DNA from 3 places in the Streptomyces sp. NPDC101181 genome. Region 1 is predicted to be linked to each of the others. Evidence: riboswitches for the same ligand, from Rfam matches in the RefSeq annotation. Region 1 holds a riboswitch; each other region holds the start of a gene.

What was found. Region 1 has a riboswitch for thiamine pyrophosphate ahead of ACIRRU_RS00365 (thiamine ABC transporter substrate binding subunit). Riboswitches for the same ligand answer to the same signal wherever they lie in the genome.
Region 2: another riboswitch for thiamine pyrophosphate. It lies ahead of thiC (phosphomethylpyrimidine synthase ThiC); the one in region 1 lies ahead of ACIRRU_RS00365 (thiamine ABC transporter substrate binding subunit).
Region 3: another riboswitch for thiamine pyrophosphate. It lies ahead of thiO (glycine oxidase ThiO); the one in region 1 lies ahead of ACIRRU_RS00365 (thiamine ABC transporter substrate binding subunit).

What each region holds. Positions count from the first base shown of each region.
Region 1 is NZ_JBIWOX010000001.1:90,726-98,503, reverse strand. Features, by position in the region: gene tsf (translation elongation factor Ts) at 1-98, shown strand, start outside; gene pyrH (UMP kinase) at 260-1,036, shown strand; gene frr (ribosome recycling factor) at 1,160-1,717, shown strand; gene ACIRRU_RS00375 (phosphatidate cytidylyltransferase) at 1,717-2,805, shown strand; gene rlmN (23S rRNA (adenine(2503)-C(2))-methyltransferase RlmN) at 2,914-4,020, shown strand; TPP riboswitch at 4,208-4,324, shown strand; gene ACIRRU_RS00365 (thiamine ABC transporter substrate binding subunit) at 4,407-5,498, shown strand; gene ACIRRU_RS00360 (ABC transporter permease) at 5,582-7,225, shown strand; gene ACIRRU_RS00355 (ABC transporter ATP-binding protein) at 7,231-7,778, shown strand, end outside.
Region 2 is NZ_JBIWOX010000032.1:7,047-14,824, forward strand. Features, by position in the region: gene ACIRRU_RS29690 (DUF5326 family protein) at 1-25, shown strand, start outside; gene ACIRRU_RS29695 (IclR family transcriptional regulator) at 389-1,183, shown strand; gene ACIRRU_RS29700 (SsgA family sporulation/cell division regulator) at 1,285-1,722, shown strand; gene ACIRRU_RS29705 (YibE/F family protein) at 1,730-3,085, opposite strand; TPP riboswitch at 3,156-3,290, shown strand; gene thiC (phosphomethylpyrimidine synthase ThiC) at 3,283-5,073, shown strand; gene ACIRRU_RS29715 (hypothetical protein) at 5,377-6,207, opposite strand; gene ACIRRU_RS29720 (metallophosphoesterase) at 6,404-7,624, opposite strand.
Region 3 is NZ_JBIWOX010000011.1:74,484-82,261, reverse strand. Features, by position in the region: gene pknB (Stk1 family PASTA domain-containing Ser/Thr kinase) at 1-1,890, opposite strand, end outside; gene ACIRRU_RS18000 (thiazole synthase) at 2,003-2,797, opposite strand; gene thiS (sulfur carrier protein ThiS) at 2,800-3,042, opposite strand; gene thiO (glycine oxidase ThiO) at 3,039-4,241, opposite strand; TPP riboswitch at 4,239-4,351, opposite strand; gene ACIRRU_RS17985 (hypothetical protein) at 4,402-4,743, shown strand; gene ACIRRU_RS17980 (NAD(P)/FAD-dependent oxidoreductase) at 4,772-6,007, shown strand; gene ACIRRU_RS17975 (Rv2175c family DNA-binding protein) at 6,090-6,455, shown strand; gene thiE (thiamine phosphate synthase) at 6,531-7,181, shown strand; gene metF (methylenetetrahydrofolate reductase [NAD(P)H]) at 7,330-7,778, shown strand, end outside.

The DNA of each region.
Region 1 (7,778 bases):
AGCCGTACGCGCTGGACGCCAAGAAGTCCGTCCAGAAGGTGCTGGACGAGGCCGGTGTCACCCTGAAGCGCTTCTCGCGCATCAAGGTCGGCATCTGAGTCCGTCCGGGCGAACGGCACCGGACCCGATAGGGTCTGGTGCAGTCGACGGCCGCACCCACGCCGGACGACCGCAGATCTGACGAGGAGGCCATTGCCGCTGTAGGGACATCGGACCCACCGGCAATGGCCTTCTTCGTATGTGCACGAGGAGAATTTCCATGGACAAGGGCGCGGACGCCACCCAGGCCGACCAGAGGCGCGACGACGACAAGGTTTCCGGGCGCTTCATGCTGAAGCTCTCCGGTGAGGCATTCGCCGGTGGCGGGGGTCTGGGCGTCGACCCCGACGTCGTGCACACCATCGCCCGCGAGATCGCCGCCGTCGTCCGCGACGGCGCCGAGATCGCGGTGGTCATCGGGGGAGGCAACTTCTTTCGTGGCGCCGAGCTCCAGCAGCGCGGCATGGACCGGGCCCGGTCCGACTACATGGGCATGCTCGGCACCGTCATGAACTGCCTGGCGCTCCAGGACTTCCTGGAGAAGGAGGGCATCGACTCGCGCGTCCAGACCGCCATCACCATGGGCCAGGTCGCCGAGCCGTACATCCCGCTGCGTGCCGTCCGGCACCTGGAGAAGGGCCGCGTCGTCATCTTCGGCGCCGGGATGGGCATGCCGTACTTCTCCACCGACACCACCGCCGCCCAGCGCGCCCTGGAGATCGACGCCGAGGCGCTGCTCATGGGGAAGAACGGCGTGGACGGGGTCTACGACTCCGACCCGAAGGCCAACCCCGACGCGGTGAAGTTCGACGCCCTGGAGTACGGCGAGGTCATCGCCCGCAACCTGAAGGTCGCCGACGCCACCGCCATCACGCTCTGCCGTGACAACCAGCTGCCGATCCTGGTCTTCGAGCTGACCGCACTGGGCAATATCGCTCGCGCGGTCAAGGGTGAGAAGATCGGCACGCTTGTGAGCGACGCGAGCACCCGGGCCTGACGGCCCCCCAGGATGGACAACGGCCTGCCCGGTGGGACACCGTGCAGGTGAGGACGCGACGCAGGACCCGCAGGGCCCGACGATGACGATGCCGGGCCCGCCCGAGACACGCAGGAGCACGTGGTGATCGAAGAAACCCTCCTCGAGGCCGAGGAGAAGATGGAGAAGGCCGTCGTCGTCGCGAAAGAGGACTTCGCCGCGATCCGTACCGGCCGCGCGCACCCGGCGATGTTCAACAAGATCGTCGCCGACTACTACGGCGCGCTGACCCCGATCAACCAGCTGGCCTCGTTCTCGGTGCCCGAGCCGCGGATGGCCGTGGTGACGCCGTTCGACAAGACCGCGCTGCGCAACATCGAGCAGGCGATCCGCGACTCCGACCTCGGCGTCAACCCGAGCAACGACGGCAACATCATCCGGGTCACCTTCCCCGAGCTGACCCAGGACCGCCGCAAGGAGTACATCAAGGTCGCCAAGGGCAAGGCCGAGGACTCCAAGATCTCGATCCGCTCCATCCGCCGCAAGGCCAAGGAGACCCTCGACAAGCTCGTCAAGGACAAGGAGTCCGGCGAGGACGAGGTGCGCCGCGCCGAGAAGGAGCTCGACGACACCACCGCGAAGTACGTCGCGCAGGTGGACGAGCTGCTCAAGCACAAGGAAGCCGAGCTGCTCGAAGTCTGATGAACGACTCTTCCTGGGGCGCCCCGCAAGGAGCCGGTTACTGGGGCACGCCCGAGATGAGGGCTGCCCCGGCGGGTCCTGCCCACGATGTGCATGACGCCCAGCAGACTCGGCCCATGCCCAACGTGCCGGACGCTCCCGACGCAGGTGGAGACGGAGCAGTCGACCGCGACGACCGGGACAGGGACGCCGCTCTTGTCGGCGGCCCCCTGTTCCGTGACGAGATGCCGCAGGAGCCCATGTCCACCCCGCTGCCGCCCCCGCCGCAGAAGAAGCGCGCGGGGCGTGATCTGCGCGCCGCCATAGGGGTCGGCGTGGGTCTCGGCGCCGTCATCGTCGCCTCGCTGTTCATCGTGAAAGCCGTCTTCATCGGTGTGATAGCGGTCGCTGTCGTCGTCGGCCTCTGGGAGCTCACCTCCCGCCTCAAGGAGCGCAAGGGCATCAGGGCGCCCCTCGTCCCGCTGGCCGTCGGCGGTGCCGCGATGGTCGTCGCCGGGTACGCCCGGGGCGCGGAGGGGGCGTGGGTCGCGATGGCCCTGACCGCCCTCGCGGTGCTGGTCTGGCGGATGACCGAACCGCCCGACGGCTATCTGAAGGACGTCACGGCCGGGGTGTTCGCGGCGTTCTACGTCCCCTTCCTGGCCACCTTCGTCGCCCTGATGCTGGCGGCGGACGACGGGCCCTGGCGGGTCCTGACGTTCCTCGTCCTCACCGTGGTCAGCGACACCGGGGCGTACGCGGTCGGCTGGCGCTTCGGCAAGCACAAGCTGGCCCCCCGCATCAGCCCCGGCAAGACCCGGGAGGGCCTGCTGGGCGCGGTCGTCTTCGCGATGACCGGCGGTGCGCTGTGCATGGAGTTCCTGATCGACGGCGGCGCCTGGTGGCAGGGGCTGCTCGTGGGCCTCGCGGTCGCGGCCAGTGCCACCCTCGGTGATCTCGGCGAATCGATGATCAAGCGGGACCTCGGCATCAAGGACATGGGAACCCTGCTGCCCGGTCACGGCGGCATCATGGACCGGCTGGACTCGCTGCTGCCCACCGCACCGGTGGTGTGGCTGCTGATGGTGCTCTTCGTCGGCGTCGGCTGAGCCGCGGACTCGAACGCGTACCGTCCCACCTGCGACTTTCACGAGTGAGGGCACGTTGTCCACAGGGCGGCGGGCCCTCACTCCGCTTTCTGCGACACTGGATGAACCATGCCTAAGCCCGGAGAACTCACTTTCGTCGCGCCCCGCGGAGCCAAGAAGCCGCCGCGGCATCTCGCCGACCTCACGCCCGCCGAGCGCAAGGAAGCGGTCGCCGAGACCGGCGAGAAGCCGTTCCGCGCCCAGCAGCTCTCGCAGCACTACTTCGCGCGGTACACCCACGACCCGGCCCAGTGGAGCAACATTCCCGCCGGGTCGCGGGACAAGCTCGCCGAGGCGCTGTTCCCCGAGCTGATGTCGGTGATCCGGCACATCAGCTGCGACGACGACACCACCCGTAAGACCCTGTGGAAGCTGCACGACGGCACCCTCGTCGAGTCCGTCCTGATGCGCTATCCGGACCGCGTCACCATGTGCATCTCCTCGCAGGCCGGCTGCGGGATGAACTGCCCCTTCTGCGCCACCGGACAGGCCGGACTCGACCGGAATCTGTCGACCGCCGAGATCGTGCACCAGATCGTCGACGGTATGCGGGCCCTGCGCGACGGAGAGGTGCCGGGCGGCCCCGCGCGGCTCTCCAACATCGTCTTCATGGGCATGGGCGAGCCGCTCGCCAACTACAAGCGGGTCGTCGGCGCCATCCGCCGCCTCACCGACCCCGAGCCGGACGGCCTCGGGCTCTCGCAGCGCGGGATCACCGTTTCCACGGTGGGCCTCGTCCCGGCCATGCTGCGCTTCGCCGACGAGGGCTTCAAGTGCCGCCTCGCCGTCTCGCTGCACGCCCCGGACGACGAACTGCGCGACACCCTGGTCCCCGTCAACACCCGGTGGAAGGTCCGCGAGGTCCTGGACGCCGCGTGGGAGTACGCGGAGAAGTCCGGCCGCCGCGTCTCCATCGAGTACGCCCTGATCCGGGACATCAACGACCAGGCCTGGCGCGGTGATCTGCTCGGCAGGCTCCTCAAGGGCAAGCGGGTGCACGTCAACCTCATCCCGCTGAACCCCACCCCCGGCTCCCGGTGGACCGCCTCGCGCCCCGAGGACGAGAAGGCGTTCGTCGAGGCCATCGCGGCCCACGGCGTGCCCGTCACCGTCCGCGACACCCGCGGTCAGGAGATCGACGGGGCCTGCGGACAGCTCGCGGCCTCCGAACGCTAGCCGGGACGGCTGCCCGGACGGGCCCCCAGCCCGGACCGTTCCCCGGCACGGCTGCCCGGACCGCTCCCCGGGGCGGCTGCCCCGGCACCCCGTCCCGGGCAGGTCCCGAGGCGGCCGCCCAGGGGAACGGCCGGTGCCGCGGGGCGGCCGGAAACCGCCGGTGTAGCCTGGGCCGGGAATCAACTGCATATTCCGACAGGGGAGCGCCACAGCGCTGAGAGTGCGGCACCAAGGACAGGTTGGCCGCAGACCCTCTGAACCTCGCCCGGGTCATTCCGGGTAGGAAGTTCGGACCTTACTCAAGCTGTTGCGCCCTGCCCGCTTCCGGTACGTCTCCGGCGGCGGGCGGGGCCGCGTCTCTTCCTGGCCACCCCCAGGAGGATCACATGAACACCACCACGAGATACGCGGCGACGGCGCTCGCCGCGGTGCTCGGCGTCACCGCGCTCGCGGGCTGCGGCGGCTCCGACGACGGCTCGGGCTCGTCCGGGGACGGCGGATCCAGGACCGTCACCCTGGTCAGCCACGACTCCTTCAACGCCTCGGACAAGGTGCTGAAGGAGTTCACCGAGGAGACCGGCTACACCGTCAAGGTCCTCAAGAGCGGTGACGCGGGGGCCGCGCTCAACCAGGAGATCCTGACCAAGGGCTCCCCGCGCGGCGACGTCTTCTTCGGGGTGGACAACACCCTGCTCTCCCGCGCCCTCGACAACGGGCTCTTCACCGCGTATGAGGCCAAGGGCCTGGACCGGGTCGCCCAGGGCACCCAGCGGGACGGGAAGCACCGGGTGACGCCCGTCGACACCGGTGACATCTGCGTCAACTACGACAAGAAGTACTTCACCGACAAGAAGCTCGCGCCGCCGCGCACCTTCGAGGACCTGCTGAAGCCCGCGTACCGCGACCTCCTCGTCGTGGAGAACGCCGCCAGCTCCTCGCCCGGCCTCGGCTTCCTCCTCGGCACCATCGCCACCCAGGGCGAGGGGGGCTACCAGGACTACTGGAAGAAGCTCAAGGCCAACGGCGTGAAGGTCGTCGACGGCTGGGAGCAGGCGTACAACGAGGAGTTCTCCGGCTCCGCGGGCGGCAGGAAGGCGAAGGCGGACCGGCCGCTCGTCGTCTCCTACGCCTCCAGCCCGCCCGTCGAGGTGCTGTACGCGGACCCGCAGCCCGAGGAGGCCCCCACCGGGGTTGCCACCGGCACCTGCTTCCGGCAGACCGAGTACGCCGGGCTGCTGACCGGGGCGAAGAACGAGAAGGGCGGCAAGGCCCTGCTGGACTTCCTGCTCGGCACGTCCTTCCAGGAGGACATGCCGCTGACCATGTTCGTGAACCCCGTCGTCACGGACGCGGCACTGCCCGAACTCTTCACGAAGTTCGGCGAGAAGGTCGGCACGCCCCCCACCGTCACGCCCGAGAAGATCTCCGCCAACCGTGAGCAGTGGATCCAGTCGTGGCAGTCGCTCGTCCTGAAGTAGGGCCCGAGGCAGACCCCGGCAGGACCCCCGCCCGGTCCCGCCGGGGCGCCGGGCGACGCGGGGCCGCGGTGCGGCTCGGCCTGATGACCGTGCCCGTCGCGTTCTTCGCCGTGTTCTTCGCCTACCCCGTGTCCGCGATCGTCGGACGCGGGGTGAAGGCGGACGGTGTCTGGCAGTTCGGGCGGATCGGCGAGGTGCTGGGCCGCCCGGACATCCTCGACGTCCTCTGGTTCACCGCCTGGCAGGCCCTCGCCTCGACCGCGCTCACCCTGCTGATCGCGCTGCCCGGGGCGTATGTCTTCGCCCGGTTCGACTTCCCGGGCAAACAGGTCCTGCGAGCCGTCGTCACGGTGCCGTTCGTGCTGCCGACCGTCGTCGTCGGCACCGCGTTCCTGGCGCTGCTGGGGCGCGGCGGGCTCCTGGACGAGCTCTGGGGCGTCCGCCTCGACACCACCGTGTGGGCGATCCTGCTGGCCCACGTCTTCTTCAACTACGCCGTGGTCGTCCGCACCGTGGGCGGGCTCTGGTCGCAGCTGGACCCGCGCCAGGAGGAGGCCGCCCGGGTGCTGGGAGCCGGAAGGCTCGCCGCGTTCCGCCGGGTGACGCTGCCCGCCCTCGCCCCCGCCGTCGCGGCCGCCGCGCTGATGGTCTTCCTCTTCACGTTCACCTCCTTCGGCGTCGTGCAGATCCTCGGCGGACCTGCGTACTCCACCCTGGAGGTGGAGATCTACCGGCAGACCGCGCAACTGCTCGACCTGCCGACCGCCGCCGTGCTGACCCTGGTGCAGTTCGCCGCGGTCGGCGCGATCCTCGCCGTGCACGCGGCGACCGTACGCCGCCGGGAGCGGGCGCTGAAGCTGGCCGACCCGGCGCAGACCTCCCGCAGGCCGCGCGGCGCCGGGCAGTGGACGCTGCTCGGCGGGGTCCTGCTGACCGCGCTGCTGCTGATCCTGCTGCCGCTCGGCGTGCTGGTGGAGCGCTCCTTCGATGGAGCAGACGGAGCAGATGGAGCGGGCGGGGCGGGCGGTTACGGCCTCGGCTACTACCGGGCGCTCCAGTCCGCCGGGTCGGGCGGCTCCTCCACCTTCCTGGTGCCGCCGCTGGAGGCCGTCGGCAACTCCCTGCGGTACGCGCTCGTCGCGACGCTCATCGCCCTGGTCGTCGGCGGGCTCGCCGCCGCGGCCCTGACCCGCCGGGCCGGACGGCTGGTCCGCGGGTTCGACGCGCTGCTGATGCTGCCGCTCGGGGTCTCCGCCGTCACCGTCGGCTTCGGCTTCCTCATCACCCTCGACCGGCCGCCGCTGGACCTGCGGACCTCCTGGATCCTGGTGCCGCTGGCCCAGGCGCTGGTCGGCGTCCCCTTCGTCGTACGGACCATGCTGCCCGTGCTCCGCGCGGTCGACGACCGGCTGCGCGAGGCCGCCGCCGTACTGGGCGCGTCGCCGCTGCGGGCCTGGCGCGAGGTCGATCTGCCCCTGGTGCGGCGGGCGGTGCTGGTGGCGGCGGGCTTCGCGTTCGCCGTGTCCCTCGGGGAGTTCGGCGCCACCGTCTTCATCGCCCGCCCCGACAACCCGACACTGCCGGTCGCCGTGGCCCGGCTGCTGGGCCGGTCGGGGGAGCTCAACTACGGGCAGGCGATGGCGCTGAGCACCATCCTGATGCTGGTGTGCGCTCTCTCGCTGCTGCTCCTGGAACGTATCCGCACCGACCGATCCGGGGAGTTCTGAACGACATGCTGAGCTTGCAGGCCGCCACCGTGCGGTTCGGGGAGCGCACCGCGCTCGACGGCGTGGACCTGGAGGTCGCCGACCACCGGATCGTCTGCCTCCTGGGTCCCAGCGGCAGCGGCAAGTCCACCCTGCTGCGGGCCGTCGCCGGACTCCAGCCCATGGACGGTGGTCGGGTGCTGCTGGCCGGACAGGACCAGGCGGGCGTCCCCGTGCACCGGCGCGGCCTCGGCCTGATGTTCCAGGACCACCAGCTCTTCCCGCACCGGGACGTCGGCGCCAACGTGGCCTTCGGGCTGCGGATGCACGGCGCCGGGCGGGAGGCGGCCGGACGCCGGGTCCGCGAACTGCTGGAGCTGGTCGGGCTGCCGGGCGCCGAACGCCGTGCCGTCGCCGCGCTCTCCGGTGGCGAGCAGCAGCGCGTCGCCCTGGCCCGCGCGCTCGCCCCCCGCCCGAAGCTGCTGATGCTGGACGAGCCGCTCGGCCAGCTCGACCGCAGCCTGCGCGAACGGCTGGTCGTCGAACTGCGCACGCTGTTCAGCGAGTTGGGTAC
Region 2 (7,778 bases), on a different contig from region 1:
CTCGTCCTCGCGAGGCGACTGGTAGTACCCGTCCGGGGGCCGGTGCCCAGGCCGCCCCCGGGGATTAGCCCAGCTGAGCTAAGTCGTGGAGAAAACCACCCGTCTGCCGGAAGCGGCCGATACAGTGGCACACCGTTGCTGCTATCCGGAATGTGACCTTCTGTCACTCCGACCGGGGTCACTGATCCGGACAGGACGCCCCTGACGGAACGACGCCGTTCGGCACGGCGGTTCGGTCCTGGGCCTCCGATTCGCCGACGCCCGGCCCGGTCCTCGCCGACCACCGGTCTCGGCCCCGGTTCCCTCCGGTCCCCGGGATCGCGGCAGGCCCGTGGGGGCGGCCTCCACGGGAGGGCCGACGGCCCGTCACCATGGCTGGGGGTGACCTTTGACCACGGCATCGAGCACCGCTGTCCCGACGTTGATCGGTTCGGTGCAGCGCGCCTTGAGGCTGCTGGAGGCTGTGGGCGCCTACCGGGACGGGGCACCGGCCAAGCAGCTCGCCCGTCAGGCCGGACTCCCGCTGCCGACCGCGTACCACCTGCTCCGCACGCTCGCCCACGAGGGCTATCTCCGCCGTGAGAACGGGGTCTTCCGCCTCGGCGCCGCCGCCGCGAACCTGACCGCGGCCCCGGGGCTCAGGAGCCGGGCCGTCCCGGAGACGGGGGACCGTCCCGCTTCCGTCGCCGACTCCCTCGGCCACTGGCGGGACATCATCGGCGTCCCCGTGTACTGCGCCGTCTACTGCGACGGTGAGATCGAGGTCATCGCGGTCGCGGATGTCCCCGACGCCCCCGCGGCGGAGGAGTGGGCCTCCTTCCGCGAGACCGGTCACGCGCACGCGATCGGCCAGTGCTTGCTCGCCCAACTCGACGAGAAAGCACGCGAGGACCACCTCGACCGACACCCCGTACGCCCCCTCACCCGTTACTCAGTGCGAGATCGCGCGGCGCTTCTGGAGCGGCTGCGGACGCTCCGCAGAGGTGAACCGGTCATCGAACGCCAGGAGTACACCCTGGGGACCGTGTGTGCCGCGATTCCGGTCACAGCCGGTGCCACCATTGCGGCGATGGCCATTTCCGTACCCCTGGATCGGGAGGAGCGGTTGCTGCCCGCAGTCGAACAACTACGTGGCGAAGTGGCCAGCCTCTTGCGTTCGTTCGTGTTCTCTATCAGTATCTGAAAAATCACTCCTTGTGATCTGCTATCGCGTGCACCACGATGGCGTCAATAGGGCCACGGGGGATCATTCCTGGCCAGTTTCATCTACCGCGGGGTTGAACGATGCGCGAGTCGGTCCAAGCAGAGGTCATGATGAGCTTCCTCGTCTCCGAGGAGCTCTCGTTCCGTATCCCGGTGGAACTCCGGTACGAGGTCGGCGATCCGTACGCCATCCGGATGACGTTCCACCTGCCCGGCGATGCCCCTGTGACCTGGGCATTCGGCCGCGAGCTGCTGCTGGACGGGCTCAACAGCCCGAGCGGCGACGGAGATGTGCACATCGGGCCGACCGAGCCGGAAGGGCTGGGAGACGTCCACATCCGGCTTCAGGTCGGCGAGGACCGGGCGTTGTTCCGCGCGGGTACGGCACCGCTGGTGGCGTTTCTCGACCGGACGGACAAGCTGGTGCCGCTCGGTCAGGAGCACACGCTGGGTGACTTCGACGAGAACCTGGAGGAGGCGCTCGGCCGCATCCTCGCCGAGGAGCAGAACGCCGGGTGACCGTCCGTCACTTCTTGCGGCGGCGCCCCTTCCCTGACCGTGCGGGCGCGGCGGCCGTGGCCGCGACGGCGCCGCCGCCCGGACGGTCCGCGGAGACCACGAGCGCGGCGAGCACCGTGGTCACCGGCACCGAGGCGACCAGACCGATCGAACCGACCAGCGTCCGGACGATCTCCTCGGCGATCAGTTCACTGTTGGCGACCGTCCCCACACCGCTCTGGGCGATGGAGAAGAGCAGCAGCAGCGGCAGCGCCGCGCCCGCGTACGCCAGTACCAGGGTGTTGACCACCGAGGCGATGTGGTCCCGCCCGATCCGGATACCCGCCCGGTAGAGCCCCTTCCACCCCATGTCCGGGTCGGCCTGGTGGAGTTCCCAGACGGCGGAGGTCTGGGTGACCGTCACATCGTCCAGGACCCCCAGCGAACCGATGATGACGCTCGCGAGCAGCAGACCGCTCATGTCGATGTCCGGGTACAGACCGTGGATGAGCCCGGTGTTGTCGTCGGTGTTGCCGCTCAGCTTCGCCCAGCCGATGAACAGGGAGCCCAGCAGGCCGATCAGCAGCAGCGAGATCAGCGTGCCGATGACCGCGACGGACGTACGGGCCGTCACCCCGTGACACATGTAGAGCGCCGCCAGCATGATCGCGCTGGCCCCGATCACCGCCACCACCAGCGGGTTCGATCCTTGCAGGATCGCCGGCAGGATGAACAGGGTCAGCACGGCGAACGACACGGCGAGCGCCACCAGCGCCATCACGCCGCGCATCCGCCCCACCACCACCACCGCCAGCGCGAAGATCCCGGCCAGCAGTGCCAGCGGAACCTTCCGGTCCACGTCGGTCACCGAGTACTGGAGGTCGCGCGGCGCGTCGGGGGCGTACGCCACGACCACGCCCTGGCCCTCGCTGAGCTGGCGCGGCGCGTCCGGCTGGACCACCTCCACGAACTCGCGGCCCTTGTCCGGCCCGGTGGTCACCTCGACCGTGGCCTTCGCGCACTCCCCCTCCTGTTCGTTGACCGCTTCCCGGCCCGAGGGCGTGGAGGTGTCGCCGGTCGGGGGCACCTGCGCGGCGTTGACGTCGGCGCAGTCCACCTTGACGACCTGGACGACCCGGCCGTCCTGGGTCTGCCGGTCGAAGCCGACACCGGTGCGCTCGTGCTCGGGGGCGCCGCCGGGCCAGAGCGCGATCAGGCCGACGACGACCGCCGTCGCGAACGGGATCAGCACCGCGGCGATCACCTTGCGCAGGTGCTGGGAGACCGGGGCGGCCGGGCCGTGGCTGTGTGCGTGCCCGTGGGAGTGGCCGTGCGGGGGGCCCTGGGGCGGCTGGGGTGCGGGGTCGCTCTGGGGAGAGGTCACGGAGCGATCATCGCAAGAACGGGAGGGCCCTCTGGTCAGCTCGCCGGAAAGGACGCTAGCGTGGAGGCACCTTTGCACACGCGGGAGCTCGGAGCACCGGGCTGAGAGGGCGCTGATCGCCGTACATCCGTACGGGACACGGCTGCGCCGACCGCCGAACCTGTTACCGGGTAATGCCGGCGTAGGGAGTAGGTCTCATGACCACATCGGACGCACGCACGCCTGCCTCGAAAGAGCACGCCGAGAACCTGGGCGACGAGGCCGGGAAGTCCATCGGCTGGCACAAGGGGTACGTCCAGGGCTCGCGCCCGGACCTGAGGGTGCCGGTCCGCCAGGTGCACCTCACCAACGGCCGCCACGTGACGCTGTACGACACCTCGGGGCCGTACACCGACATCTCCGTCGACACCGACGTCCGCCGGGGTCTCGCGGCCCTGCGGGAGAACTGGATCATCGCCCGCGGCGACACCGAGGAGTACGCGGGACGCCCGGTCCGCCCCGAGGACGACGGGGTCAGGCACACCTCGCCGCGCGGCGGACTGCGCAACCTCGACGCGGTCTTCCCCGGCCGCCCGCGCCAGCCCCGGCGCAGCCGCGACGGACGCCCCGTCACCCAGCTCGCGTACGCCCGGCGCGGGGAGATCACCCCGGAAATGGAGTACGTCGCGATCCGGGAGAACGTCGAGCCCGAGGTCGTACGGGAGGAGATCGCGGCGGGGCGGGCGGTGCTGCCCGCCAACGTCAACCACCCCGAGATCGAGCCGATGATCATCGGCAAGCGGTTCCTGGTGAAGGTCAACGCCAACATCGGCAACTCGGCCGTCACCTCCTCCATCGAGGAGGAGGTGGACAAGATGACCTGGGCGACCCGGTGGGGCGCCGACACGGTCATGGACCTGTCCACCGGCCGCAACATCCACACCACCCGCGAGTGGGTGCTGCGCAACTCCCCCGTGCCGATCGGCACCGTCCCGCTCTACCAGGCCCTGGAGAAGGTCGACGGCCGGGCCGAGGAGCTGAGCTGGGAGATCTACAAGGACACCGTCATCGAACAGGCCGAGCAGGGCGTGGACTACATGACGGTGCACGCCGGAGTGCGCCTGTCCTACGTCCCGCTGACGGCCCGTCGCAAGACCGGGATCGTCTCGCGCGGCGGGTCGATCATGGCGGCCTGGTGCCTGGCGCACCACAAGGAGTCGTTCCTCTACGAGCACTTCGAGGAGCTGTGCGAGATCCTCGCGGCGTACGACGTCACCTACTCGCTCGGTGACGGGCTGCGTCCCGGGTCGATCGCGGACGCCAACGACGAGGCGCAGTTCGCCGAACTGCGCACGCTCGGCGAGCTGAACACGATCGCCAAGCGGTCCGGGGTGCAGACGATGATCGAAGGCCCCGGGCACGTCCCGATGCACAAGATCAAGGAGAACATCGACCTCCAGCAGGAGATCTGCGAGGAGGCCCCGTTCTACACGCTCGGCCCGCTGACCACTGATGTCGCGCCCGGCTACGACCACATCACCTCCGGCATCGGCGCCGCGATGATCGCGTGGTGGGGCACGGCGATGCTCTGCTACGTCACGCCCAAGGAGCATCTGGGGCTGCCCGACCGGGACGACGTGAAGACGGGTGTCATCACCTACAAGATCGCCGCCCACGCGGCCGACCTCGCCAAGGGGCACCCGGACGCTCAGGATTGGGACGACGCGCTCTCGGACGCGCGGTTCGAGTTCCGGTGGGAGGACCAGTTCAACCTGGCCCTCGACCCGGACACGGCCCGGGAGTTCCACGACGAGACGCTGCCCGCCGAGCCGGCGAAGACGGCGCACTTCTGCTCGATGTGCGGGCCGAAGTTCTGCTCGATGAAGATCTCCCAGGACATCCGCCGTCAGCACGGCGGCTCGCAGGAGGAGATCGAGGAGGGCATGGCCGAGAAGTCGAAGGAGTTCGCGGCCGCGGGCAACCGCGTCTATCTGCCCATCGCCGACTGACGTGCGCAGGGGCGCCCTCCGGGGTCCGGAGGGCAACCCGGAGCACCCGGAGCACCCGGAGCACCCCGGGGCACAACGAGCACGGCGTCAACCCGAAGCACGCTTCGCAGTTCGGCTGATCCACCCGCTCCGGTCGCTCCGCAGCGTTCCCCGGGCCGGGCGCGGCATCCGCCGCCCCGGCCCGCGGTGTGTCCGGGGGAGGGCGGGCCGCACCCCGGGGGCACGCGGTCCGGCCCGGAGGAGCGCGGTCCAGCCTGGAGGTTGCCCACGAGGCTCGGCCCGGTGGGGGGCGCGCGGTCCCGTTCAGTCCGGCTGGTGTTCGGGGCCGCCGAAGTCCGGGCTGGTGAAGTCGGGGCTGGTGAAGGTCGGCCGGGGGCCCGCGGCGGGGCCGTCGCCCGGACCGGAGAAGTCCGGCCTGCTGTAGCCGACCTTCGGGATGCGTCCCGGCGAGCGGTGCGGAGTCCGCGCGGCGGGACCCGCCGTCGGGTCGGCCAGGGCGTCCCGCAGGAACGGCAGGATGCCGCGCTCCAGCAGTGCGTGCCGCCAGGCCTCCCGGGCCCGCGCGACCTCCTCCGGAAGCTCCTGCTCCGCCGTCTCGGCGGCCAGAGACGTCGCCCCGTTGCGGAGCGCGGTGACGAGCAGCCCGACGGCGGCGACCAGAATCGCGGCGGCGGCGACCGCCGCGAAGAACCACCCGGCCGCGACCATCGAGCCGCCGAAGGCCATGGACGGGCTGACCGCCTTCAGCAGATAGCCCACGAGCAGGAAGATGACCGCCGCGGTGCCCGCCAGCAGCGGCGTCAGCACCGTGATGACCGCGCCTATCCCGGCGCCCGACAGGGCCGTACCGCTCGCCGCCCCCGCGGGGAGCGAGTCGTCGTCCGCCTCGTCGGAGGCGGACGCGCCGCGCAGTTCGCCGCGCGCCTGGACGTAGTGCTCGTACTCGGTGGCCGCGGCCGCCGTTATCAGGGCCGTGGCGCTGAGCGCCATGGTGCGCAGCTGTTCGGTGTTGAGCCGGTCACCGACGCCCTCCAGATCCGGGCGTTCGTGAGCGTGACGCAGTGCGTCGCCCAGGATCCGCTCGTACTCGGGACCGTCCTCGGCCAGCAGGTGCGGAGCGCTTGTCATCTGCATCCCCCGATGCTCCGTCGGTGCCCGGCTGCCCGTGCGAAGGGACGACCGTGCGGAAACGGAGGAGAGCCTGCTACGGATACGCCGATGGTAGAGCGCTCACGGCAAGGGGTGACAGGGAGTTTCCGGAATTGGGCCCGGTGAGGGGCCCGACGATCGTCACGGGCGGCGCGGGCGGAACCTGGAGCGTCTTCCCCGCCTAAGCCCGGTCATGCAGGGGGAGTTGGACGACCAGCAGCTTTCCGGCCATGGTCACTCCCCCGTCCATGGCGATCGCGAGCCCGTCCGCGTACACGTGCGGGCCGTTGACCACGGGACCGGAACCGTTTTCGCCGTCCTCCGAGCCGACCTCGCCGAGCAGGTACGGGATGGGGCTGTGACCATGGACGACGCGCTGTCCGCCGTACGTCGCCATCAGCTCGCGCACCGCGTCGGCGCCGCCTTCGTCCCGGAAGGCGAACCGCTTGGTGAGCTTGCGGAAGAGATCCCAGCACTCGTCGGCGTCGTTGCGCGTGAGAATGGCCGTGATCGTGTCGTTGACGTCCTCGATGGTCGACCCGTAGTCGAGGTAGGCCGTCGTGTCGGAGTGCATCAGCAGATGGCCGTCCTCCTCGACGACCGCGTCGAGCCGGGACATCCACTGGAGGTGGACGTCCTGAAGCCGGTCCATGTCCGCCTTCTGACCACCGTTCAGCAGCCACGCCGCCTGGAAGGTGGCGGTGCCCGCGCCGGAGTTGACGGGGGTGTCGGCGAACCGCTTGGCGCCGAGCAGCAGCAGCTCGTGGTTGCCCATCAGGGCCTTGCAGTAGCCCCCGGCGGCGGCCGCCTCCGCGGAGAGCCGCATGACCAGGTCGATCACCCCGATGCCGTCCGGGCCCCGGTCGGTGAAGTCGCCCAGGAACCACAGCCGGGCGTTGCCCGCCGCCCAGTTCCCGTCGGCGTCGACGAGGCCCTGCTCGGCGAGTGCGGCCAGCAGTTCGTCCAGATAGCCGTGGACATCGCCCACGACGAAGAGCGGTCCGCGCTCGTCGTCCCCGGCGGGCCGCGGCTCGGGGTCCGTCCCCACCTGGACGGTGTCGCCGCGGTTGATGACGGGGAGGTCCCGCTCGGTCGGGGTGTAGCCCTCCGGCTCGTCGGCCACGGCGACGTTGCCCGGATGCGGATGCGGGGGCGGGGGCGGGCCGGGCATGTGCTGCGGCACGGACGCCCGGGGCGCGGGAGCCGGGTGCGGCACGGCGGCCCGCGGGACCGGAGCGTACTGCTCCGGCTCCCGGGGCGGCAGCGTCACGGGCGGCGCCGCGCCGGGCGCCTGCGGTGGCACGGGTGTCTGCGCGTACGGCGGAACCCGGAAGTCACGCAACGTCGCCGTCCGCACCACGGGTTCCTGACCGGCCCCCTGAGTCATCGACCCCTCCACCACCGTCGCGCCGCCGTACACCTGACGGTCCCTGCCTGGTCGAGGTGGTCCGCGGTGTCGTGCGCCCATCATAGGAATGCGGATCGATCTGTGTGACGCACCAGGGGTGGTGAATCCGGGCGCACCCGAGGTTCACCGGCCGATTGGTCCGAAAAAA
Region 3 (7,778 bases), on a different contig from region 1:
CTGTTCGCCGCCCTGCACGGACTGGCGGGCGATGGTGTCGCTGAAGGAGAGGAACGGCCGCTCGACCTTGACCGCGAACCCCGCCTCCTCCAGGGCGGACCGCGCCGCGCCGACGTCCCGTCCGGTGACGTCGGGGACGTCCAGCATCCGGGGGCCCTGGGAGACGGTCAGCTCGACCGTGTCGCCCTCGGCGGCCTCGGCGCCCTTGCCGGGGGACTGCTCGGCGACGTTCCCCGCGTCCTCGGGGGAGTGGACCCGGCCGGGCAGCACCTCGGCCTTCAGCCCCTCGGCCGCCAGCTCGGCGGTGGCCTCCCGGGCGGAGAGCCCGGTGACGTCCGGGACGTCGACGGGGCTGCCCTTGCTGACGACGAGCGCCACCGCCGTGTCGGGGCGCCGGTCGGTGCCCGCGCGCGGGTCCGTGCGGATCACCTCGCCCCGCGCGACGTCCTCGCTGAACTCCCGGGTCACCATGCCCGGGGCCAGGCCCACCTCCTTCAGCGAGCGCCGGGCGTCGGCGAGGGAGCCGCCCGCCACATCGGGGACCCGCACGATCTCCGGGCCGCGCGAGACGACCAGCTGGACCGAGCCGTTGCCCCGGATGCGGTCGCCCGGGGCGGGGTCGCTGCTGACGACCTCGCCCCGTTCGACCGTGTCGCTGAAGACCCGCTCCACGCCCTTCAGCCCGAGCCCGGCGTCCGTGATCCGCTGCTCGGCGGCCTGCTGGGTCTGCCCGAGCAGCGAGGGGACCTGGGTGAACTGCCCGGAGCTGATGTACCAGACGCCCGCCCCGACGCCCAGGGTGAGCAGCACCGCGGTGAGCACGGTGATCAGTCTGCGGTGCGGACCGGCGAACGGCCCGCGGCGGCGCGGCCCGCGCCGCCGCGCGGGCTCCGCGGGCGGCATCTGGAGGCGGCTGGTGCGGTGCACTCCGCCGTCCTCGCCGGGCCCCTCCGCCGGGAGGGCCCGCGCGATCACGCTCGTACGGTCGTCCGCGCCGTCGTGCGCCTCCGACAGCGCCCGCGGCGGCAGGGCGTCCAGCTCGGCCTCGGTCAGCGCGGCACGGGCCTCCCGGGCTTCGGCCAGCAGCAGCACCGCGTCGTGCGGGCGCACCTCGGGGGTGCGGGCGGTCGCGCTCGCCACCAGGGAGTCCAGCGCCACCGGGAGCCCCGGCACGGCCGCCGAGGGGGCCGGGACGTCGGAGTTGAGGTGCTGGTAGATCACCTGGGCGGCGTTCTCACCGGTGTGCGGCTTGGCGCCGGTCAGCATCTCGTACAGCAGGACCCCGCAGGCGTACACGTCGCTGCGGGTGTCGGCCGAGCCGTGCTCGATCTGCTCGGGTGCCAGATACGACACCGTGCCCAGCAGCGAACCGGTGGTTTCCGTGGCCGTGCCGACCGCCCTGACCAGGCCGAAGTCGGCGACCTTGACCCGCCCGTCGTCCCCTATCAGGACGTTCTCCGGCTTCATGTCGCGGTGCACGAAACCCGCCCGGTGCGCGGCGCCGAGCGCCGCGAGGACCGGCTCCAGGATGTCCAGGGCCGCCCGGGGCTTGAGCGCCCCGCGCTCGCGCAGCACATCGCGCAGGGTGCAGCCCGCGACGTACTCCATCGCGAGATAGACGTACGCGCCCTGGGCGCCCTGGTCGAAGACCGCGACGACGTTGGGGTGGGCCAGGCGGGCCACCGACTTGGCCTCGCGGATGAAGCGCTCGACGAACGAGACGTCGACGGCGAGCGCCGGGTGCATCACCTTGACGGCGAGCACCCGGTCCAGACGGGTGTCCACGGCCCGGTAGACCGTGGCCATCCCGCCGACGGCGATGCGCGCCTCTATGCGATACCGGCCGTCGAGCAGCTGCCCGACGAGAGGGTCTTGGAGGGTCGTGTCCACCTGGAGATTCTACGAGCCGCCCCCGGCAGCGCGGGCGGGCCGGGGCACTCCCGGTGCCGTTCTGGAGCCGATCCGTGACAGGTACACGTCCCAGCTGGGGGCGGGGGAGGCCTCAGAACGCCGGGCGCTCCGGATCCAGGACCGCCCGCCCGGCCCGCGGTGAGGAGGGCTCGGCGAAGTGGCGGCGCGGAATCCGCCCCGCCCGGTACGCGAGCCGGCCGCCCTCCACCGCGTGACGCATCGCACCTGCCATCAGCTCCGGCTCCTGCGCCCGGGTCACCGCCGAGGCCAGCATCACCGCCGCGCAGCCCAGCTCCATCGCCTGCGCCGCGTCCGAGGCCGTCCCGGCCCCGGCGTCGAGGATCACCGGCACCCCGGCCCGCTCGATGATCAGCGCGAAGTTGTGCGGGTTGCGGATGCCGAGCCCGGAGCCGATGGGGGAGCCCAGCGGCATGACCGCCGCGCACCCCACGTCCTCCAGCTTCCGTGCCAGCACAGGGTCGTCGTTGGTGTAGGGCAGCACGGTGAACCCGTCGTCGACCAGGATCTCCGCCGCGTCCAGCAGTTCGACGGGGTCGGGCAGCAGGGTCCGCTCGTCGGCCACCACCTCCAGCTTCACCCAGTCGGTGCCCAGCGCCTCCCGGGCCAGCCGGGCGGTCAGGACCGCCTCGCCCGCGGTGAAGCAGCCCGCCGTGTTCGGCAGGACCCGGATGGAGAGCCGCTCCAGCACCGAGAGGACCGACCCCTGCACGGTCGGGTCGAGCCGCCGCATCGCGACCGTGGTCAGCTCGGTCCCCGAGGCGATCAGCGAACGCTCCAGCACCTCCAGGCTGGGCGCCCCGCCGGTGCCCATGATGAGCCGGGAGCCGAAGGTGGCCGGTCCCAGCGTGAAGACGTCGTCGGACATGGTCAGCCTCCCTGCACGGCGGTGAGCACTTCGACACGGTCGCCCTCGCCGAGCGGGGTCGTTGCCCACTCGCCGCGCGGGATCACGCTCTCGTTGACGGCGGCGGCGACCCCGGAGCGGGCCGGGGTCAGGGTGGCGACGAGGGTGTCCAGGGCGGTCCCGGCGGGGACGGCGCGCGCCTCGCCGTTCACCGATACGGAAACGGTGGCGGCGGTGGATTCCGGTCCGGTGGACTGCGGGGTCATACGGGCTGCTCCTGGGGTGCGGGGGCGGTGGGCTCGAAGCGGCCGGGGGTGAAGGGGCGGGCCACCTCGGGCAGCTCGCCGGTGGCCAGGGCCTCGGCCAGGGCGTCGCCGGTGAGAGGGGTCAGCAGGACGCCGTTGCGGTGGTGGCCGGTGGCGAGCAGGAGACCGGGCAGGGCGGTGGGGCCGAGGAGCGGCGCGTTGTCGGGGGAGGCGGGGCGCAGACCGGCCCGGGTCTCGGTGAGCGGCAGCTCGGTGATCCCGGGGACCAGCTCGTGGGCGTCGCGCAGCAGTTCGTACACCCCGCCCGCGGTCACCGTGGTGTCCCAGCCCATCTCCTCGCTGGTGGCGCCGACGACCAGCTCGCCGTTCTCGCGGGGGACGAGGTAGAGGTGACCACCGCGGACCACGGCGCGCACGGTGCGGCTGAGGAAGGGGGCGTACGCCGGGGGCACGGTGAGCCGGAGCACCTGGCCCTTGACCGGGCGGACCGGCGGCACGACGTCCGGCGGGAGCCCCGCGAGGCGGCCGCTGAGGCTGCCCGCTGCGAGCACCACCTGATCGGCCGCGCAGTCTGTGTCGTCGCCGAGCGCGGCCCCGGCGGCCCGGCCGCCGGACACCGTGAGCCGCTCGGCGGTCGCCCGGCGGAAGACCACCCCGGCCCGTTCGCACGCGGTCAGCAGGGCCGCGGACAGACGGCGGGGGTCCACCTGGTGGTCGCCGTCGACCCGCAGTCCGCCTCGGACGCCGGGGGCGAGCATCGGCTCCAGACGGCGGCACTCCCGGCCGTTCAGCCAGACCGACTCCAGGCCCGCGCGCTCCTGGAGGGCGTGCAGCTCGCGCAGATGCGCCCGGTCGTCGGCGTCCAGCGCGACGGCGAGGGTGCCGCAGGCCCGGAACCCGGTGTCCCGGCCGCTCGCCTCCTCCAGCTCGGCCACGAACGCCGGGAAGCGGGCGGCGGAGGCGAGGTTGAGGCCGAGCAGCGTCTCCTCGCCGTAGTGCAGCTCGGTGACGGCGGCGAGCATGCCCGCCGCGACCTGGGCGGCCCCGCCGCCCGGCTCGGGGTCGGCCACGGTGACGGCCGCCCCGCGCTGGGCGGCCCGCCAGGCGGTGACCAGGCCGATGACGCCGCCCCCGATGACGAGGACGTCGGACCCCGGGGCTCTCCCCGGGGCGCGTGAGGCGCCGCTGATGGCAGGCATACGTCTCCAGCCCCTCCCTTCGCCGGCATGACCCGGAGCAGGTTCGTACGGTCGGAGGCCGTCCAGCCTCCCTCTCAGCCCGGTGCGTCCGGGCTCCCGCGAGTGTTCTACCGTGCAGCCTAGACCCACCCGCCCACAGCCCAGTAGGGGAGCAGCCGTCATGGCCCGTTCGCTCGACGGACTCGTCCTCTCCCCCGTCGCCGACCAGACCCCGGGCCAGGTCGGCACCCGCACCCGCTTCTCGTACCACGAGCGGGAGGGCCGGATCTGGGCCGAGTACGCGGGCGGCGACGTGGAACGCGGCCACCTCGTCGGCACCCGCGAGGGCGACGTGCTCGACTTCCGTTACGTCCAGCTCACGCGGGACGGGACGACCTCGTCCGGGCACTGCGTCTCCACCGTCGTCGGTCTGCCGGACGGCCGGGTGCGGCTGGAGGAGCGCTGGGCGTGGGAGTCCCAGGAGGGCAGCGGGACGAGCGTGGTGGAGGAGACCCATTCCTGACGGTATGTCAGGTGATTAAGGTGGACGGGTGAGCGAGCAGCAGACGGAGAAGAGCCCGGCCCGCGACGTGGTGATCGTCGGAGCGGGCATGGCGGGCGTCCAGAGCGCCGTGGCCCTGCGGGAGGCGGGCTTCACCGGACCCGTCACCCTGATCGGCGCCGAGCCCCACCAGCCCTACGACCGCCCGCCGCTGTCCAAGGCGGTGCTGCTCGGCGAGGCCGGGGACTCCGCCTTCGACATCGACTTCGCGGCCCTGGACATCACCCTGCGCCTCGGCCTGGAGGTCACCGCCCTGCGCGCCGCCGACCGCGTCCTGGACACCGCGCGGGGCCCCGTCCCCTACGACGTCCTGGTCCTCGCGACCGGCGCGGAGCCCGTCACCCTGCCCGGCGCCGACGGCGTGCCCGGTGTCCATCTGCTGCGCACCCTCGACGACGCCGCCCGGCTGCGGCCCGTCCTGGACCGGCAGGACGACGTGGTCGTCGTCGGGGCGGGCTGGATCGGCGCGGAGTTCGCCACCGCCGCCCGCGCCGCGGGGTGCGCGGTCACCGTCGTCGAGGCCGCCGCCCGCCCGCTCGCGGGCGCCCTGCCCGCCGAGGTGGCCGCGCCCATGGCCCACTGGTACGCCCAGAGCGGCGCCGAACTCCTCACCGGCGTCCGGGTGAACCGTGTCGAGGAGGGGGCCGTGGTCCTCGCCGACGGCCGGACCCTGCCCGCCGGGGCCGTGGTCGTCGGCATCGGCGCCCGCCCCGCCACCGGGTGGCTCGCCGGGTCCGGGGTCGCGCTCGGCCCGGACGGCTCGGTCCTCGCCGACAGCGCGCTGCGCACCTCGCTGCCCGATGTCTACGCGGTCGGCGACTGCGCCTCCTTCCCCTCCGCCCGCTACGGGACCCGCCTGCTGGTCCACCACTGGGACAACGCCCTCCAGGGCCCGCGCACCGTGGCCGCCGCGATCCTCGCCGCCGGGACCGGCGAACCGATGCCCGTCCACGACCCCGTCCCGTACTTCTGGTCCGAGCAGTTCGGCCGCTTCGTGCAGTACGCGGGCCACCACACGGACGCCGACACCCTGCTGTGGCGCGGCGACGGGGACGACGCCGCCTGGTCGGTGTGCTGGCTGCGCGAGGGCGCGCTGGTCGCGGTGCTCGCCGTGGGCCGCCCGCGCGACCTCGCCCAGGGCCGCAGGCTCATCCAGTCGGGAGCCGCGCTCGACCCGGAGCGGGCCGCCGACCCCGCCGTGCCGCTCAAGTCCGCCGCCCTGTGACCACCCCGTACCGGGCCGGGCCCCGCCCCGTACGGCCGGGCCCGGGTACCGGCTGTCAGTCCCAGGTGGCACGCTTGTCCCTGTGACCGAGATTGACGCAAAGACCGATGCTCTCGTCCCCGCCTGGCTCCACCTTCCCGACATCGCGGAGATGCTCGATGTCGAGGTGACGCGTGTGCGGCAGCTGGTCAAGGAGGGCCAGCTCATCGCCGTACGCCGCGGTGAGAACCGGACGCTCCAGGTGCCCGCCGCCTTCATCGACGGCACCAAGGTGGTCAAGGGCCTGTCCGGCACCCTGACCCTCCTGAGGGACGACGGCTTCACCGACGAAGAGATGCTGGAGTGGCTCTTCACCCCCGACCCGACCCTGCCCGGCACCCCCGCGCAGGCCCTGAGCGAGAATCGCGGTACGGAGGTGAAGCGCCGGGCCCAGGCGCTCGCCGTCTGACCGGCACGACCGACAGGGGGGAGCGGGCCGCCGGACGCGGCCCGCACCCCGCCACGACCACGGGGGAGTCTCACCATGTCCACGCCGCGCGAGCAGCTGTCCGACGCCCGGCTCTACCTGTGCACGGACGCCCGCAAGCGCCAGGGGGATCTCCCGGCCTTCCTCGACGCCGTGCTCGCCGCCGGCGTCGACATCGTCCAGCTGAGGGACAAGGGCATGGAGGCCGCCGAGGAGCTGGACCACCTCGCGGTGTTCGCCGACGCCTGCCGCAGACACGGCAAGCTGCTCGCCGTCAACGACCGCGCGGACGTGGCCCACGCCGTCGGCGCGGACGTGCTGCACCTCGGGCAGGGCGACCTGCCGGTGCCCGCCGCTCGGGCCGTCATCGGCGCCGGCCCGCTGATCGGCCGCTCCACACACGCCGAATCCGAGGTCGACGCCGCCGTCGACCAGGACGGCGTGGACTACTTCTGCACCGGCCCCTGCTGGCCCACCCCCACTAAGCCCGGCCGCCACGCCCCCGGCCTCGGCCTGGTGCGCTACGCCGCGTCGCTGGACCAGCCCCGCCCGTGGTTCGCCATCGGCGGGATCGACGCGGACAACCTCGACGAGGTGCTGGACGCCGGAGCCCGCCGGATCGTCGTCGTCCGGGCGATCACCGGGGCGGACGACCCGGCCGCCGCCACCGCCGCGCTGGCACGACGCGTCCGGGCCCGCGCGCACTGACGTTCCGCACCCCGGCGGAGAAGATCGTGCACCCCGGACCGCTGATTCTCCCGCCGGTCGTCCGAGGAGTGGACAACAGTCCGGCAAAACAAGACAAACTCCTTCGCCCCGGTTGGGCGAGCGACCACCCCCTGGTTAACCTCGCCCTATGGCCCTCGGCACCCCCTCCACCAGGACGGACCACGCGCGCACGGTGCGTGACCTGCTCGCGTCCGGCAAGACCTCGTACTCCTTCGAGTTCTGGGCGCCCAAGACCGAGAAGGGCGAGCGGAACCTCTGGAACGCGCTGCGCCGGGTCGAGGCCGTGCGCCCGAGCTTCGTCTCGGTGACCTACGGTGCGGGCGGCTCCACCCGCTCCGGGACGGTCAAGGCCACCCAGGAGATCGCCGCCGACTCCACGCTCACCCCGGTCGCCCACCTCACCGCGGTCAACCACTCGGTCGCCGAACTGCGCAACATGGTCGGCCAGTACGCCGACGCGGGCATCAGGAACATCCTCGCGGTCCGCGGCGACCCGCCGGGCGACCCGATGGGCGAGTGGGTCGAGCACCCGCAGGGCGTGAAGTACGCCGCCGACCTCGTGCGGCTCATCAAGGA